DNA from 3 places in the Streptomyces sp. NRRL B-24572 genome. Region 3 is predicted to be linked to each of the others. Evidence: riboswitches for the same ligand, from Rfam matches in the RefSeq annotation. Region 3 holds a riboswitch; each other region holds the start of a gene.
What was found. Region 3 has a riboswitch for S-adenosylmethionine ahead of CCN56_RS28105 (IclR family transcriptional regulator). Riboswitches for the same ligand answer to the same signal wherever they lie in the genome.

Region 1 (5,678 bases), on a different contig from region 3:
GGAGTTGACGATCAGGAGGTACGGGTCGTCGAGCGACGCCTCCATGCGCTCCATGTCGGTGGCGAAGTACGCCGAGATGTAGCCCTTGTCGAAGCGCATGCCCTCGGTGAGCTCGAGCTCCAGACCGAAGGTCTGCGACTCCTCGACGGTGATGACGCCTTCCTTGCCGACCTTGTCCATCGCCTCGGCGATGAGCTCGCCGATCTGGGTGTCGGCGGCGGAGATGGAGGCCGTGGAAGCGATCTGCTCCTTGGTCTCGACATCCTTCGCCTGCTCGAGGAGGGCGCCGGAGACGGCCTCGACGGCCTTCTCGATGCCGCGCTTGAGGGCCATCGGGTTGGCACCGGCGGCGACGTTGCGGAGACCCTCGCGGACGAGCGCCTGGGCGAGGACGGTGGCGGTGGTCGTACCGTCGCCGGCGACGTCGTCCGTCTTCTTGGCGACTTCCTTGACCAGCTCGGCGCCGATCTTCTCGTACGGGTCCTCGAGCTCGATCTCCTTGGCGATGGAGACACCATCGTTGGTGATCGTGGGGGCGCCCCACTTCTTCTCGAGGACGACGTTGCGGCCCTTGGGGCCAAGGGTGACCTTGACGGCGTCAGCGAGCTGGTTCATGCCGCGCTCGAGACCGCGCCGGGCCTCCTCGTCGAACGCGATGATCTTGGCCATGTGAAGTGGTCCTCCCGGACATGGGGTGGATAACGCTCCAGGACCGCGCCGACGCCCGCGACGGACGGCCTCCGCGACTCCGTGTGGTTCCTTGCCCCACCCGGCCGGCGGCCTCGTCTGCCCGATCCTCGTAGCACTCTCACCTTCCGAGTGCTAACGCCAATGATTAGCACTCGCCCTATGAGAGTGCAAGCGACTCTCGCGTTTCGGGAGGTGACCAGGGGGTGGACGGAGGGGGCCGGGAACGCACGAGGGGTCCGGGAAGGCGCGAGGAGCCCGGGAAGGCGTGAGGGGGCCGGGCACGCACGAGGAGCCCGGGAACGCACGAGGGGTCCGCATCCCCTCAGGGATGCGGACCCCTCGACGGCGTTGCGTCGGTGGCCGATCGCGCCGCGCTCAGACGGCGAGCTTGACCATGTCCGCCTGCGGACCCTTCTGGCCCTGCGAGATCTCGAACTCGACCCGCTGGCCCTCTTCGAGGCTGCGGTAGCCATCCATCTGGATCGCGCTGTAGTGGACGAAAACATCCGCACCACCGTCTACCGCGATGAAGCCGTAGCCCTTCTCCGCGTTGAACCACTTGACGGTGCCCTGAGCCATGCCTAACTCCCCTATTACTGGCCCTTGCGCGGGACCGCACCTCGCGGACCCGGGTCAGACCCTGCGCCGGAACGCGTCGACCGCCGCTGAATGTATCTGCCCAACTGCCCTCTGCAACAGGTCATTCGACCGAGAATTCTGGGCGCGCCGGAAAGGGGAATTGGGGATAATCCCCTGGATCACGGGGCAAGTCGGGCCCGGCAAAGCGCGCAGAACGTACACAACGCGCAGGGACTTTGGCTGCTTCTTGTCGTGCGGGGACGCATTCTCATATGCGTCCGGCATGCGCAGCGGAGGGGACTTCCCCAACTCTACCGCGCTCAACCATGCAGAATTGCCCCTTCCGCTTATCGCGCGGAAGGGGCAATTCGTACTGACCGGTAGACCTCGGCGAAGGCTCGGCCGGGGATCAGCAGCCGCCGGCACTGTGCTTGATGGTCAGCCTCCGGCGACGGCCGGGATGATCGAGACGCCCGCGCCGGCCGGGGTGGCCGTCTCCAGGCCCTGCTCGAAGCGCACGTCGTCGTCGTTGACGTAGACGTTGACGAAGCGGCGCAGCTTGCCCTGGTCGTCCAGGACGCGGGCGGCGATGCCGGTGTGGTTCTTCTCCAGGTCCGCGATGACCTCGGCGAGGGTCGCGCCCTCGGCCTGGACCTCGGACTGCCCGCCGGTGTAGGTGCGGAGGATGGTGGGGATGCGGACGTTCACGGCCATGTCTTCGTTACCTTTCAGAGCGCCAGGCCGGCGTCGCGGAACGCGTCCAGGCTCGGGCGGATGGTGGCGGTCGCCTGAGAGGTTTCGGCCACCGCGTCCAGGGTCTTGAGTCCGTCGCCGGTGTTGAGGACGACGGTGGTGAGGTTCGGGTCGATGAGACCGGCCTCGACGAGCTTCTTGGTGACGCCGACGGTCACGCCGCCCGCGGTCTCGGCGAAGACGCCCTCGGTCTGCGCGAGGAGCTTGATGGCTTCGACGACCTGCTCGTCGTCGACGTCCTCCACGGCGCCGCCGGTCCGGCGGGCGATGTCGAGGACGTACGGGCCGTCGGCCGGGTTGCCGATGGCGAGGGACTTGGCGATGGTGTTCGGCTTCTGGGGCCGCACGACGTCGTGGCCGGCCTTGAAGGCCGCCGACACCGGGGAGCAGCCCTCGGCCTGGGCGCCGAAGATCTTGTACGGCTTGTCCTCGACGAGGCCCAGCTTGATGAGCTCCTGCAGACCCTTGTCGATCTTCGTCAGCTGCGAACCCGAGGCGATCGGGATGACGAGCTGGTCGGGGATGACCCAGCCGAGCTGCTCGCAGATCTCGTACGCGAGCGTCTTGGAGCCCTCGCCGTAGTACGGGCGGAGGTTGACGTTCACGAAGCCCCAGCCCTCGCCGAGCGGGTCGCCGATGAGCTCCGAGCAGAAGCGGTTGACGTCGTCGTAGTTGCCCTCGATGGCGACGAGGTCACCGCCGTAGACACCGGCCATGACGACCTTGCCCTGCTCCAGGTCGTGCGGGATGAACACGCAGGAGCGGAAACCGGCGCGGGCGGCGGCGGCGCCGACGGCGCCGGCCAGGTTGCCGGTGGAGGAGCAGGAGAGGGTGGTGAAGCCGAAGGCGCGGGCGGCTTCGAGCGCCTGGGCGACGACCCGGTCCTTGAAGGAGTGGGTCGGGTTGCCGGAGTCGTCCTTGACGAAGAGCTTGCCGGGGGCGACGCCGAGCTCGCGGGCGAGGTTGTCGGCCTGGATGAGCTTGGTCCAGCCGGGGTTCAGGTTGGGCTTCTCGGCGACGTCGGCGGGGACGGGCAGGAGGGGGGCGTAGCGCCAGATGTTGGCGGGGCCGGCCTCGATCTGCTTGCGCAGCGCCTCGGGGTCACCGGTGGGAAGGTCGTACGCGACTTCGAGCGGTCCGAAACAGAGTTCGCAGGCGAAGATCGGGCCGAGCGGGAAGACCTCACCGCATTCGCGACAGGAAAGCCCGGAAGCGGGACCGAGGTCGACGGTGCTGGTGGGTACGGCGGTCTGTGCAGCCATGGAGGCGAGGCCCTTTCTCCTCATCTTTCCCATGACGAATTTTTCGCCATGAGACGGATTTGGCACCTTCCCTAGCCGGGGACCTCGCTGGAGGACGAGTGGTAACCGACTGGAGGGTTGCCGGGGCTTCAACGGGCCGTTTCCCTCTGCCCCTCTGGATGAGCGGTATTCGATTGTGAGACGCGGGCGGCACCCCGACATGCATCGGGCATCCGCGTTGTTCAAGACTGTAACCGAAGGCTTCGAAGGTGGAGACCGACGTCCGATCCGCGAGATGGAGATCACGTTGCTGGAGGAAGTGGAGCGCTGGCTGGCCCGGCGGTCCTGGTCCGTGTCCGACCGCCCGCTGGACCGGGTGCTCGCCGCCAAGCGGGGGACGAGGGTCAGCGTCGTCCTGCCCGCGCTGAACGAGGAGGCGACGGTCGGGGACATCGTCTCCGTGATCCGCCGCGAGCTGATGACCGGGTCCGTCCCTCTCGTCGACGAGCTGGTGGTGATCGACTCGGGCTCCACGGACCGTACGGCGGAGGTGGCGGCGGCGGCCGGTGCGCGGGTGGTCGCGCGGGACGCGATACTCCCCCGGATACCGGCGGTCCCCGGCAAGGGCGAGGTGCTCTGGCGGTCACTGATGGTGACGAGCGGGGACGTGGTCTGCTTCGTGGACGCGGACCTGCGGGACTTCTCGGCGGATTTCGTGACGGGGATCGTGGGCCCGCTGCTCACGGACCCGGACGTGGACTTCGTGAAGGCGATGTACGACCGCCCCTTCGGAGACACTCCAGGTCAGGGCGGCCGGGTCACGGAGCTGGTGGCCCGCCCGCTGCTGAACCTCCACTGGCCGCAGCTGGCCGGCTTCGTGCAGCCGCTGGGCGGCGAGTACGCGGCGAGGCGCTCGCTCCTCGAACGGCTCCCGTTCCCCGTCGGTTACGGAGTGGAGCTGGGCCTGCTCGTGGACGCCCTGCACACGGTGGGCCTGGACGCGCTCGCGCAGGTGGACGTGGGGGTGCGCAAGCACCGGCACCAGGACGGGCAGGCGCTCGGCCGGATGGCGGCGGCGATCTACCGGACGGCGCAGCTGCGGCTGTCCCGGGGGCATCTCGTACGGCCGAGGCTGACGCAGTTCGAGCGGGGCGAGAAGGGCTTCGAGCCGCGGACGTACGCGGTGGACACGGAGGAGCGGCCGCCGATGGCCGAGATCGCGGAGTACGCGCGACGCCGCGTGGCGTGAGGCCGCACGACCGGCCTGCGACGACTCCGTGTGGCCGAATCGACCCGTCTCGTATACGTACGTTTGAGCGTTTACGGGACGGGCTAGGTTCGCCACATGGCTACTGTGCTCGTGGCATCCAACCGGGGCCCGGTCTCGTACGTGCTCGCCGAGGACGGCTCGCTCGACACCAGACGGGGCGGCGGAGGCCTGGCCTCGGCCCTGAGCACCATCGACGTCGACGCCCGGGAGCGCCTCTGGGTGTGCGCGGCGCTCGGCGAGGGCGACCGGGAGGCCGTCCGGCGGGGTGTCGCCGAGCCGGGCGTGCGCATGCTGGACATCGACCCGGACGTGTACGCCGACGCGTACAACGGCATCGCGAACTCGGTGCTGTGGTTCCTGCACCACCACCTGTACGACATCCCGCGGGAGCCGGTCTTCGACGCGGGGTTCCGCCGCCGCTGGGAGTCGTACCGCACGTACAACCGCGCCTTCGCGGAGGCGCTGGCGGCGGAGGCGGCGGAGGGGGCTGCGGTCCTGGTGCAGGACTACCACCTGGCGCTGGTGCCCGGGCAGCTCCGCGAGCTCCGCCCGGACCTGCGCATCGCCCACTTCACGCACACGCCGTGGGCGTCCCCGGAGTACCTCGGCATGCTCCCGACGGACATCCGCGAGGAACTCCTCCGGGGCATGCTGGGCGCGGACCGGCTGGGCTTCCACACCCGGGCCTGGGCGAGGGCGTTCGAGGAGGGCGCGGGCGACCTGGGGCGCACGAGGGTCGCGGCGTGCCCGCTGGGCGTGGACGGCGAGGAACTGCGGGCACTGGCGTACCGCCCGGAGGTGGACGAGAGGCTGGCGCAGCTCCGCTCGGAGGTCGGCGACCGCAGGACGATCGTCCGAGTCGACCGCACAGAACTCTCGAAGAACATCCTGCGGGGCCTCCAGGCCTACCGCGAACTCCTGACCGCGCACCCCGAATGGCGCGACAGGGTCGTCCACCTGGCCTCGGCGTACCCCTCGCGCCAGGACCTGGAGTCGTACAGGTCGTACACGACGGCGGTGAGCGACCTGGCCGAGGAGATCAACACCGAATTCGGCACGGCGGACTGGCAGCCGGTCCTGGTCTCGGTGAAGGACGACTTCACCCGCTCCCTGGCGGCGTACCGCCTCGCGGACGTGGCCCTGGT
Region 2 (5,678 bases), on a different contig from region 3:
ATGTTCACCGGCTTCACCGGTTACTCGCTCCCGGACGACCTGCTCTCCGGCACCGGTGTCCGCTTCATGCAGGGCGCGATCCTGTCCGTGCCGGTCCTCGGCACGTACCTGTCGATGTTCCTGTTCGGCGGCGAGTTCCCCGGCGGCGACTTCGTCGCCCGGTTCTACTCGGCGCACGTGCTGCTGCTGCCCGGCATCATGCTGGGTCTGGTGGTCGCGCACCTCATCCTGGTGTTCGTCCACAAGCACACGCACTTCGCCGGCCCCGGCCGGACGAACGAGAACGTCGTCGGCATGCCGCTGCTGCCCGTGTACATGGCGAAGGCCGGAGGCTTCTTCTTCCTGGTCTTCGGTGTCATCGCGGTCATCGCGGCGATCGCCTCGATCAACCCGATCTGGGCCATCGGCCCGTACCGCCCGGACCAGGTGTCCACCGGCGCCCAGCCCGACTGGTACATGGGCTTCGCCGAGGGTCTGATCCGAGTGATGCCGGGCTGGGAGATCAACCTGTGGGGCCACACGCTGGTCCTCGGCGTGATGATCCCGCTGGCGATCTTCCCGGCGGTCCTCGCGGCCATCGCGGTCTACCCGTTCATCGAGTCCTGGATCACCGGCGACAAGCGCGAGCACCACATCGCGCAGCGCCCGCGCAACGCTCCGACGCGCACCGCCTTCGGTGTCGCCTGGATCACCGCGTACATGATCATGCTCGTGGGTGGTGGAAACGACCTCTGGGCGACCCACTTCCACCTGTCGCTGAACTCGATCACCTGGTTCGTGCGGATCTTCTTCTTCGTCGGCCCGGTCCTCGCGTTCATCGCCACGAAGCGGATCTGCCTCGGCCTCCAGCGCCGCGACAAGGACAAGGTGCTGCACGGCCGCGAGTCGGGCATCATCAAGCGCCTGCCGCACGGTGAGTTCGTCGAGGTCCACACGCCGCTCAGCCAGGGCGAGCTGCACCGCCTCACGGCGCACGAGCAGTACGAGGCCGCGGAGCTTCCGCCGGCCGTCGACGAGAACGGCGTGGAGCGGAAGATCGGCCGCATGGAGAAGCTCCGCGTCAAGCTCAACAAGGGCTACTACGGCGACGACAGCCAGATCGCCAAGCCCACGGTCGAGGAGTACAAGGAGATCCAGAGCGGCCACGGCCACCACTGATCACCCTTGAACACCTGACCATGTAGGTGTCGCCACGGTGAGAGCCCCGTCCATTCGATGGACGGGGCTCTTTGCCGTCCCCTGAGGTCGATAGGGTGGAACCGTATCCGTCACGTGATCATCACAGGAGCTGCCATGAGCGCTGCGACCCCCGCTGGAGGACCTACGTCGGCGGGCCGCTCCTGGCCCGTCCTGCTGAACGGCCTGCTGGACGGAAACGACCTCACCGCCGACGACACGGCCTGGGCGATGGACCTGATCATGAGCGGCGAGGCGACCGACGCCCAGATCGCCGGGTTCATGGTCGCGCTGCGGGCCAAGGGCGAGACCGTGCAGGAGATCAGCGGCCTCGTACGGACCATGTACGCGCACGCCAACGTCATCGAGGTGCCCGGGCGGACCGTCGACATCGTCGGCACCGGCGGCGACGGCGCCAAGACCGTGAACATCTCCACGATGGCGTCGATCGTGGTCGCCGGGACCGGCGCCAAGGTCGTCAAGCACGGCAACCGTGCCGCCTCCTCCGCCTCCGGCTCCTCCGACGTCCTGGAGAAGCTCGGAGTCAATCTGAACCTGACCCCGCAGCGGGTCGCCGAGGTCGCCGACGAGGCGGGCATCACCCTCTGCTTCGCGATCAAGTTCCACCCCTCGCTGCGGCACGTCGCCGCGGCCCGCGGCCAGCTGGGCATCCGGACCACCTTCAACGTCCTCGGCCCGCTGACCAACCCGGCGAAGGTACGGTCCCAGGCCGTCGGCGTCGCCGACCCGCGCATGGCGCCGGTCGTCGCCGGGGTCTTCGCCGAGCGCGGCAACTCCGCCCTCGTCTTCCGCGGCGACGACGGCCTGGACGAGCTGACCACCACCTCCACCTCCCGGGTGTGGGTGGTCCGGGACGGCGGCGTCACCGAGGAGCGCTTCGACCCGCGGGACGTCGGCATCGACCTCGTCCCCCTGGAGGCCCTGCGCGGCGAGGACGCCTCGTACAACGCCGACGTGGCCCGCCGGCTGCTCGCGGGGGAGACCGGGCCCGTACGGGACGCGGTGCTGCTCAACGCGGCGGCGGCGCTCACCGCCCTGGACCCCGGCACGGGCACCCTGGTGGAGCAACTGGCCGCGGGCATCGCGAAGGCGGCCGAGTCGATCGACTCGGGTGCGGCCCAGCGGTCCCTGGAGCGGTGGATCGCCGCCAGCAACGCCTGAGGGCGTGTGAACGCACGATTGCAGCCCCGTCCCGGATGCCGGGACGGGGTTGCGGCGTCGTGATCGTCTGGCATAGGTTTTTCGACAGGTCATGAGTGACAGCTGCAAGCCCCGGCTGGCTGTCCGGCAACCCTCCGTCCGTGGCGGGGTGCCCCGGGTGAAGACCGGGCCGCACGAGCAGAAGCCTGCGGCAAGCGCGGACCCCTGCGCACAACCCTGGGGTCCTTGGTCCTCTAGGGAGCGTTGTCTCGTGAGCAAGCGAATGCGTTAGGGCCTCTCGGCCCCTCTTCGACATCACCACCCGTCCGCGGCACCCCCTTCTCTTGCGCGCTGCCGTCGCACGGGCCTCGTACGCCTTTTCGCACCCCTTTCATGCCGGGAGATACCGCCATGTCCGCATGCCCGAACGCCGCCGCCACCACCGTCGACACCGCCGCCGAGTCCGCCGACCCCTGCTGCGCCGCCCCGCTGCCGGTCCTCGGCCGGGACGTCACCGTCCCGCTCGTCACCGGCGGCGAGGTGACCTACGCGGCGCTCGACTACGCGGCCAGCGCGCCGGCCCTCCAGCGGGTCTGGGACGACGTCGCCGCGTACGCCCCGTACTACGGCAGCGTCCACCGCGGTGCCGGCTACCTCTCCCAGCTCTCCACCGACCTCTTCGAGAACAGCCGCGCCACCGTCGCCGAGTTCCTCGACTGCCGCCCCGGCGACCAGGTCGTCTTCACCCGCTCCACCACCGACTCGCTCAACCTGCTCGCCGCCGTGATCCCGGCGGACTGCGAGGTCTTCGTCTTCGAGACCGAGCACCACGCCTCGCTGCTGCCCTGGCGGGACGCCCGGGTCACCTACCTCAACGCGCCGCGCACCCCGGAGCAGGCCGTCGCGACCCTGGAGCGCGCCCTCGCCGACCGCACTGTGACGATCGAAGGGGGCTACGGTCCGGCCCTGGTCTGCGTCACCGGCGCCTCCAACGTGACCGGCGAGCTGTGGCCGGTGCGGGAGCTGGCGGCCGCCGCGCATGCGCACGGCGCCCGGATCGTGCTCGACGCCGCCCAGCTCGCGCCCCACCACCCGGTCTCCGTAAGGGAGTTGGACGTGGACTGGGTCGCCTTCTCCGGGCACAAGCTGTACGCGCCCTTCGGCTCCGGCGTCCTCGCCGGCCGCGCCGACTGGCTGCAGGATTCCGAGCCCTACCTCGCGGGCGGTGGAGCGTCCCGCAAGGTAGCCCGTCGGGCCGACGGTGGTGTGGACGTGGAGTGGCACACCACCGCGGCCCGGCACGAAGCCGGTTCGCCGAACGTCATCGGCGTCTACTCGATCGCCTCCGCCTGCAAGGCGCTCACCGAGGCCGGCTTCGACTCCCTCGTCGCCCGCGAGCGGCACCTGATCGCGAAGGTCCGCGAGGGCCTGGCCGAGGTGCCCGAGGTGCGGGTTCTCTCGCTCTTCGGCGACGACGCGCCCCGCGTGGGCGTCATCTCCTTCGTCGTGGAGGGCTGGAACAGCTCCCACTTCGCCGCCGCGCTCTCCGCCGAGTACGGCATCGGCGTCCGCGACGGCCTGTTCTGCGCCCACCCGCTGGTCCGCACGCTGCTCGGCAGCGACCCGCAGGACCCGGGCGAGTGCGGCGCCCCCGAGGCCGCGCCCGGCGAGCGGTCGCTCAACGCCATCCGGGTGAGCTTCGGCGCCGGTACGCCGGACGAGCACGTGGAGCGGTTCGTCGGCGCCGTGAAGGAGCTCGTCCGGGACGGCGCGCAGTGGAAGTACCGCACCGAGGACGGCCGCTGCGTCCCGGACCGCGGCTGATCAGTCACTCGTACGGGTGAAGGGGGCCTCCCGCCGGGAGGCCCCCTTCATGTGTCTCGCGGTCCGGGGTCTCAGGACTCCAGACCGATGGCGAAGGCCGCCTCCAGGTCGTGCTGGGAGTACGTGCGGAAGGCGACGTGCGTGTCCGTGGCCTCGACGCCCGGGATCTTGCTGATCCGGCCGGGGATCACGTCCGCCAGGTCGTCGTGGCGCGGCACCCGGACCATGGCGATCAGGTCGTACGTACCGGTGACCGAGAAGACCTCGCTGACGCTGTCGAGCGCGGCGATCGACTCGGCGATCTCGGGGATGCGGTCCACGCTGGTCTTGATGAGCACGATCGCGGTGATCACGGCTGGCTTTCTCCCTCGGTCGCCGCGGCTGGGGCTTTCACTCTATCCCCACCGCGGAAGCGCCCCCAGGCGTAGAGGAAGCCGACGCAGAAGCCCACGACATGGGCCAGATAGGCGACGCCGGGCCCCGCGCCCGCCGCCCGCGCGGCCAGCCACTGGAGGGTGAACCAGAAGATCAGCACGATCCAGGCGGGGAAGCGCAGCGGCAGGAAGAACAGGAAGGGGAAGAGGCTGGTGACCCGGGAGCGCGGGAAGAGGAAGAGGAAGGCCCCGAGCACCGCTGAGATCGCGCCGGAGGCCCCGACCAGGGTCTGCTCGCTGTCGGCGTGCGCCACCGCGTACCCGAGCAGGGCGACGTAGCCGGTCCCCAGGTAGAAGAGGGCGAACTCGACCGGCCCCATGCGTTCCTCGGCCATCGCGCCGAAGACGTACAGGAAGAGCATGTTGCCGAGCAGGTGGAGCCAGCTGCCGTGGACGAAGAGCGCGGTCAGCGGGGTGAGCAGGGCGCGCGGATCGCCGCTCGTCAGCTCGGCGGGCACGACGCCCCAGCGGCGGAAGTAGGCGCCCTGGGCGGCCAGGAGCTCGTCGCCCGTGCCGTACGCCGGGCCGAGTCCGGAGACAGGGCTGATCACGAAGAGCAGGCAGCAGGCGGCGATCAGTCCGTACGTCACCGTGGGCCCGCTGCGGGTGCCCCGCCAGGCACCGAGGGCCGCACCTCGCCAGTCGATCATGGACAGATCATGGCGTACCGGGGCCGAAGTGGACAGAGCGCCTCGCCGTGCCCCGGCCTCCCCGCGAGGCCGTAGGGTTACGGGCATCACCACCGCAGTTCGACGGCGCACCGCGGCACCCGCACCTGGTACCAGGAAACAGGAAGAAGGACGGCACCGATGACGACGGTTCCCCTGCCGACCGACGAGACCCGCTGGCGCTGCACGCTCTGCGGCAATCTGACCCGCTTCGACGTGACCCGCTCCTCCAAGGTCGTGGAGTACGTCCATCTGGACCTCGCCGGGGACCCGACGGTCGAGGAGCGGCAGGTGGTCAGTGAGACCATCGAGTCGGTCCGCTGCCGCTGGTGCAACGCGGTGGATCAGATCGAACTGGTGGACAGGCCGGGCGCCGCCTCCTGAGGGACGGCGCGGACGACATAGGGGTGACGGA
Region 3 (5,678 bases):
GGGCGGCGGCCCCGGATCTCGGTGCCGTCGATGATGCCGCTCTTCCCGGTCGCGCCGAGATGGTCCACAACGTCGGCGAGGGTCCGGAGTCGCACGTCGGGGCTGATGGTGCATCCGCGTTCCGCGAGCAGGGGCCGCACCTCGCCGATGGCCCGGGTGGTGGTGGAGCGGTCCACGCCGAACCAGCAGGCCGGCACGTCATGAGTAACCCCATGGCGAAGATGCACGAGAGTGGCCAGGAGCCGGTTGACGAACACCAGCCGGTGCTTCGCGCCGGCTCCCACAGCACGCTTCCGCGGCCGAGAGGCAAGCCGGTCCTGGCGCCGTTCATGCCACAACGGCCCTAATACGGTCATAAGTTCAGCGATCACGGCAGCAGGCAGGCCCTGTGATCCTCCGGTCGCTGATGATCGCTGCGCGCGTCACGTTCCCCGCCACGCAGCCGTGATCGACGATCCAGAACTCGACGCCCCACCGCTTACCGTGCACGAGCTCGTCAGCCCAAGCTCTTATCAGATCACGAAACGCTTGTCCGGCCGGCATGCATCGTGGACCACCGCAACGAGCCGACAGATCCCTTACACGGCAACCCCGTTGGTTATCAGCCCTGTCGAGAGTCAGACCCGGCGGTGAACCACGGCACCATCATCACTGCCCTGTTGGTTCCGTATCCTGCCATGCTCGACGTCCTGCATGAGCTCGTTGAGCATGTCGCCTGGTTGCTGTACGAGCATCGCCGGGCCCGCAACACACGTTGGCGCAAGCTCGGCTGCTTCGACCAGGCGCAGCTCGCGCCGGTGCACCTGCGCAAGAATGAGCCGCTGCCCGCCCTGGAGGCCGGCTTCGGCGTCTCGGCAGCCACTTCGACAGCCACTGCCTGGCGGTACGTCGACGAGATCCTGGACGTCCTTGCGGCGTGGGCGCCGGGCCTGCACGAGGCCCTGACCGGGCTGGGCGAGGACGACTTCGTCATCGTGGAAGGCCGCCCTGATCCCCACCGACCGCATCGCCGCGGACGAACCGTACTCCCCGCAAAAGCACCGCAAGCACCGCAAGCACGGCATGAACGTGCAGGTCGTCGCCCCGTCCCGACGGCACACCGCTGTGGTTTCCCGCGCGACATCAGGCCGCACCCACGACCTGACCGCGGCCCGCGCCCACAGCCGTCGTCCAGGCCTGCCTGACCCGGCAGGTCCTCGTTCTCGCGGACCGGGCCTGCCAAGGTGCTGGCGCCACCTTCCGGGCCCCGTACTACCGCCACTGCGAACAGCCCCCGCATTAGCAGAAGTTCGACCACGCTCACGCCCGGCTGAGTGCTCCGGGTGAACGCGCCTTCGCGCAGCTGAAGCCCTGGCGACTGCTCCGGAGAGCTAGATGCTCCACCCGCCGCATCAACACCATCGTCCAGGCCGTCCACACGCTGATGACCTACGGCTGTTCAGGATGAAAACAGCTCAATGATGCGGTGTTCCTCGGTGCGGCATGCATGGTGCAGGGAGCGGCATCGAGGAATTCCCGGTCGAGGAAGTCTGAACACGCCGGCCGGGGGAGAGCCAGGACCCCACGTGGTGCTGCCGGGGTCAGGGGTGGGAGACGGCTTCGGTGAGGCGGTCGGCCGCGTCGACAGCGGCCTTCGCGAGCCGGGCGCCGGGGTGTCGGGTGAGGCGTTGGATCGGGCCGGTGACCGTGACGGCGGCGACGACACGGTGGGACGAGTCGCGGACCGGCGCCGAGACGGAGGCCATGCCGGGTTCGCGCTCTCCGATCGACTGGGCCCAGCCCCGGCGCCGTACGCCGCTGAGGGCGGTGGTCGTGAAGCGAGCACCCTGCAGACCTTCGTAGAAGCGCTCGGGTTCCTCCCAGGCCAGCAGCACCTGGGCGGCGGAGCCGACCTTCATGGGGAGCGTGGACCCCACTGGCACGATGTCGCGCAGGCCGGAGGTACGTTCGGCGGCGGCGACACAAACGCGCATCTCGCCCTGGCGCCGGTAGAGCTGCGCGCTCTCGCCGGTGACGTTCCGGAGAGAGGTGAGGACCGGGCCGGCGGCGGCCAGCAGGCAGTCCTCGCCCGCTGCGGCCGAGAGCTCGCCGAGTCGAGGGCCGAGAACGAAGCGGCCCTGCAGGTCCCTGGTGACCAGACGGTGGCGTTCGAGTGCGAGGGCGAGTCGGTGCGCAGTGGGCCGTGCCAAGCCGGTGGAGGCGACCAGCCCGGCCAGAGTGGCCGGGCCCGACGCCAGCGCACCAAGGATCACCGCGGCCTTGTCGAGGACGCCAACACCACTAGAAATATCCGAAATGTCCATTAAGGGGGGTACTCCGGTCTCGGTCCGCGAGTCGAGGATCGCGGCGGCCTTGCCAGAAAAAGGGCAGGGACGATCAGCAGGAAAGGGCCGAAGCGGTCGGCCGATATGCCGCGGCGATCACGAGATGGGTACGCGGAAAGCCCGGGGCGGACAAAACCGGGGCGAAAGGCAGCACAAAGAGCACCGTGTCTCCTCATCTTTTCCCGCGCCACGTTGGCGCGGGCCGGAGTTGGCACTGATCCCGACGGCGCGGCGCGAACATGGAACGCCGAGTCGACCGGGGAGTTGCCGGGGCTTCGTAGGGCCGGTCCCTCCACCCCTCTGGATGATTCGCGAGAAACCATACAAGACTTCTGGGACTACCTGCCAACGGCTTCCTGCACAGGATGGCTGCAGGTCAGGCCGACTGTGACGCCGCCGGGTGAACCGAATCCGGGCGGGGGAGAGGGAGGCCAAGAGACCCTGGGCGGTTGTGCTGGCCCACTACGGGCAGCCAGATTGCCCAGGCCCATGAGCATGCACAGCAACCACTATGCCGTCAGAGCCGGACTGCGCCGACCAGGACCACGATCTCGTCGCCATCGCCGCCGAACGCGCCGAGGCGCTCTGCAACCTCTGAGGAAGAGGTGAGCCGAAGCTGGAGGCTCTCTTGGCGGACGGCACCAGCGTGCTCCCCGCTCCTGAGGGGATGATCCACTCCACCGCGTACACACCTGCCGACAAGGGAGCTGCTCCCCGCGTCTGCGGGGATGGCCCGGCGGTGTCGAGCGCCGGCCCGCACCTGGTCGGCCGCTCCCCGCCCGGAGAATGTCCGACTCCGTGGGTACGGCTGCTCCCCGTATCCGCAGGGATGGCCCCCCGGGGCTACGCGCTCGCGGCCGACCTCCTGTGCTTCCCGCTTGTGCGGGGTTGGTCCCGAGTGCCTGGCGTGTGCGTTCACGCCGGCGGTCTGCTCCCCGGTCGTGTAGGGATAGTCCGTGTTCCAGTCGCTTCGGTCGCTTGGGTCGCTTGGGCCCGTACCAGTGAAGTCAGCCGCTTCGGTCCCTTCACCTCGGTCTCGGGCAGTAGCGTGAGCTCGACCCGGGCGGCGATGGGCGACTGACTGCTGACACCAGCGGTCGGGCACTCGCTCTCGCTGCTGATTGAGAGCTGCGGTTCAGCCGCTTTCTTATGGACGTGACAGGTGGGCAACCGCCCGGGTTCTTCCCGTGCCGCTGAAATGCCCTCCTCCTCAACTGTCTCAGCTTTGCTGTGGCCCTGATCACGTGATCGCATCTTCAGAGCTCTCCAATCGTTCTGGTTGGCGGCCGGGAGGCCAGATGCGGCTAGCTTGGGTCTGCCCTTCGGGGGCTCGCAGCGACTGGTCCGGCTGGCCTCCGGGTCGCTCGTACTCGCTTATTGAGAGATGCGGTTGAGCCGCTCTGTACGGACTTGGCGAGTGAGCGTCCTGCCGGCCAGAGAACAGCATGAGCCGGGGAGGGGCAGCAGGGCGGGAACGAACGAAATCTGGGTCGGAATCGATACCGGAAAAGGGCACCACTGGGCCTGCGCCGTGGACGTGTCGGGGAAGACGCTCCTGTCCAAGAAGATTGTCAACGGCGAAGACGAAATCCTCGCCGGCCTGGCCGACATCCTCGACCTGGCCCTCAAGGTCAACTGGGCCATCGACATTCCCAGCAGCCCATCGTCTCTCCTGATCGCATTACTCATCACGCATGGCCAGCGTCCGCGGTATGTCAGCGGGACGCTGGTCAAGCAGATGTCGCGCGCGCTCGGCACCGATAACAAGACGGACGCCCACGATGCTCACGTCATCGCCAGGACGTCCGTCTTCGCAGCGAACCGACTCTCGGACCTTGAAGTACCTGCTCAGGCCATTTCCGACCTCACTCTGCTGGTCTCGCACCGCACCGACCTGGTGCGTGACCGCACCCGCGCATACAACCGAATGCGAGACACCCTCACCGACGTGTTCCCGGCTCTGGAGCGGGCGTTCAATTTCTCGGCCCACAAGGGCGCCGTGGTGCTGCTGACCGGGTTCCAGACACCCTCGCGCTGCGCAGAATGGGGCACAGTCGCCTGACGGCATGGCTTGCTAAGCGCAGCGCCTGACTGCCTCACCAAGTGGCAGAGACGGCCATTGCTGCGGCGAAAGCCCAGCAGACGGCTCTGCCCAGCGAGGACGTTGCCGGTCAGATCATCGAAGACCTCGCCAATAGCACCCTGAATCTCACCGAGCGGATTGCGCGGATCGAGAAGCAGATGGAGGCGATGCTCGAGCAACACCCGCAGTCCTCAATCCTCCGCTCCATGCCAGGCATGGGGTCCGTGCTCGCAGCCGAACTGCTGGTCGCAGCCGGGGACTTTTTCTCCTACGCCACCGAGGGACATTTCGCATCTGCCACCGGCATGGTTCCCGTTTCTCGCGACTCCGGGACAAGGACAGGCATTCGCGTCAGGCCCAACAGATACAGCCGCCCCAAGCAACTGGCTCTCTTCCTCACCGCCCAGGCCGCATGCCTCCACCATCAACGGGACCGCGAGTATTACCAGCGGAAGCGCGCCCAGGGGATGAAACACGTCGCAGCCGTCATCTGCGTCGCGCGACGTCAGATCAGGATGCTCTGGGCGCTGCTTCGCGAGGGCAGGCTGTACCAGCTGGAGCCCCCGGCCCGCAGTTGCACCGCCTGACAGGCGGCTCATGAGTGCCGGTCTTCCTCATTGAGAGCCGCTGTGCCGGGTGTGGCAGGTATCGGCGGGTGTGCTGTCCATGTCCGCGGTGTGCTTGCCATCGGGCTCACCACGGCCGCCCCGCGCGCCGTGCAGGGATGATTCCGTGGCTTTCTGCGGTGGGGACCAGGTGTTGATGACGCTCTTTGAAATCGGCCACCCTCTGCTCAGGGGTGACCCCAGACCTGCTCGCGATTCCCCAGTCTGGAGTGACATGACCTCCGTGGGGCAGGGGGCCGGTTCGTTCCTCGGCTGATGGTCAGGGCTGGTTCGCGATCTGTCGGCCGAGCTGTTCAAGGAACTGCTGCAAGCTGGACGCGGCGACCTCGAAGTCGTCAAACCAGGAGGCCGTGGCGGACTTCCAGACTTGTCCGCTGTCTCCGATCGCGAACAGATGGCCCCCGCCGTCGCTGGCGAAGACCAGTGTGATCGATTCGCCGTCGATCGGAGCGGGGCCGTACTCGCGGAAATGCTCCGCCACCGTTGTTGGTGAGTGGATGAAGTACCCGTTGTCGACGTCGGGCAGGGAAGCCTCGCTGATCACCCAGTAGAGAGTGGTCAGGTCGGAGGGGATCGGCGTCAGGTCCACGAGCGCGTCCGTCGCCTGGTGGCTGTCGTCGGTTGCGAGCATCACTGCGTTGTGGC

Region 1: another riboswitch for S-adenosylmethionine. It lies ahead of thrC (threonine synthase); the one in region 3 lies ahead of CCN56_RS28105 (IclR family transcriptional regulator).
Region 2: another riboswitch for S-adenosylmethionine. It lies ahead of CCN56_RS02340 (aminotransferase class V-fold PLP-dependent enzyme); the one in region 3 lies ahead of CCN56_RS28105 (IclR family transcriptional regulator).

What each region holds. Positions count from the first base shown of each region.
Region 1 is NZ_MWIG01000102.1:615-6,292, reverse strand. It holds gene groL (chaperonin GroEL) at 1-669, opposite strand, end outside; gene CCN56_RS06445 (cold-shock protein) at 1,066-1,269, opposite strand; gene CCN56_RS06440 (MoaD/ThiS family protein) at 1,708-1,983, opposite strand; gene thrC (threonine synthase) at 1,998-3,308, opposite strand; SAM riboswitch class I at 3,302-3,449, opposite strand; gene CCN56_RS06430 (glucosyl-3-phosphoglycerate synthase) at 3,571-4,512, shown strand; gene CCN56_RS06425 (trehalose-6-phosphate synthase) at 4,609-5,678, shown strand, end outside.
Region 2 is NZ_MWIG01000035.1:9,667-15,344, forward strand. It holds gene CCN56_RS02330 (cytochrome bc complex cytochrome b subunit) at 1-1,158, shown strand, start outside; gene trpD (anthranilate phosphoribosyltransferase) at 1,294-2,358, shown strand; SAM riboswitch class IV at 2,446-2,561, shown strand; gene CCN56_RS02340 (aminotransferase class V-fold PLP-dependent enzyme) at 2,749-4,161, shown strand; gene CCN56_RS02345 (Lrp/AsnC family transcriptional regulator) at 4,233-4,514, opposite strand; gene CCN56_RS02350 (rhomboid family intramembrane serine protease) at 4,511-5,245, opposite strand; gene CCN56_RS02355 (hypothetical protein) at 5,405-5,647, shown strand.
Region 3 is NZ_MWIG01000508.1:1,817-7,494, reverse strand. It holds gene CCN56_RS28115 (transposase family protein) at 1-356, opposite strand, end outside; partial or broken gene CCN56_RS28110 (transposase family protein) at 678-1,447, shown strand; gene CCN56_RS28105 (IclR family transcriptional regulator) at 1,581-2,303, opposite strand; SAM riboswitch class I at 2,494-2,635, opposite strand; partial or broken gene CCN56_RS45640 (IS110 family transposase) at 3,808-4,994, shown strand; gene CCN56_RS28095 (SMI1/KNR4 family protein) at 5,293-5,678, opposite strand, start outside.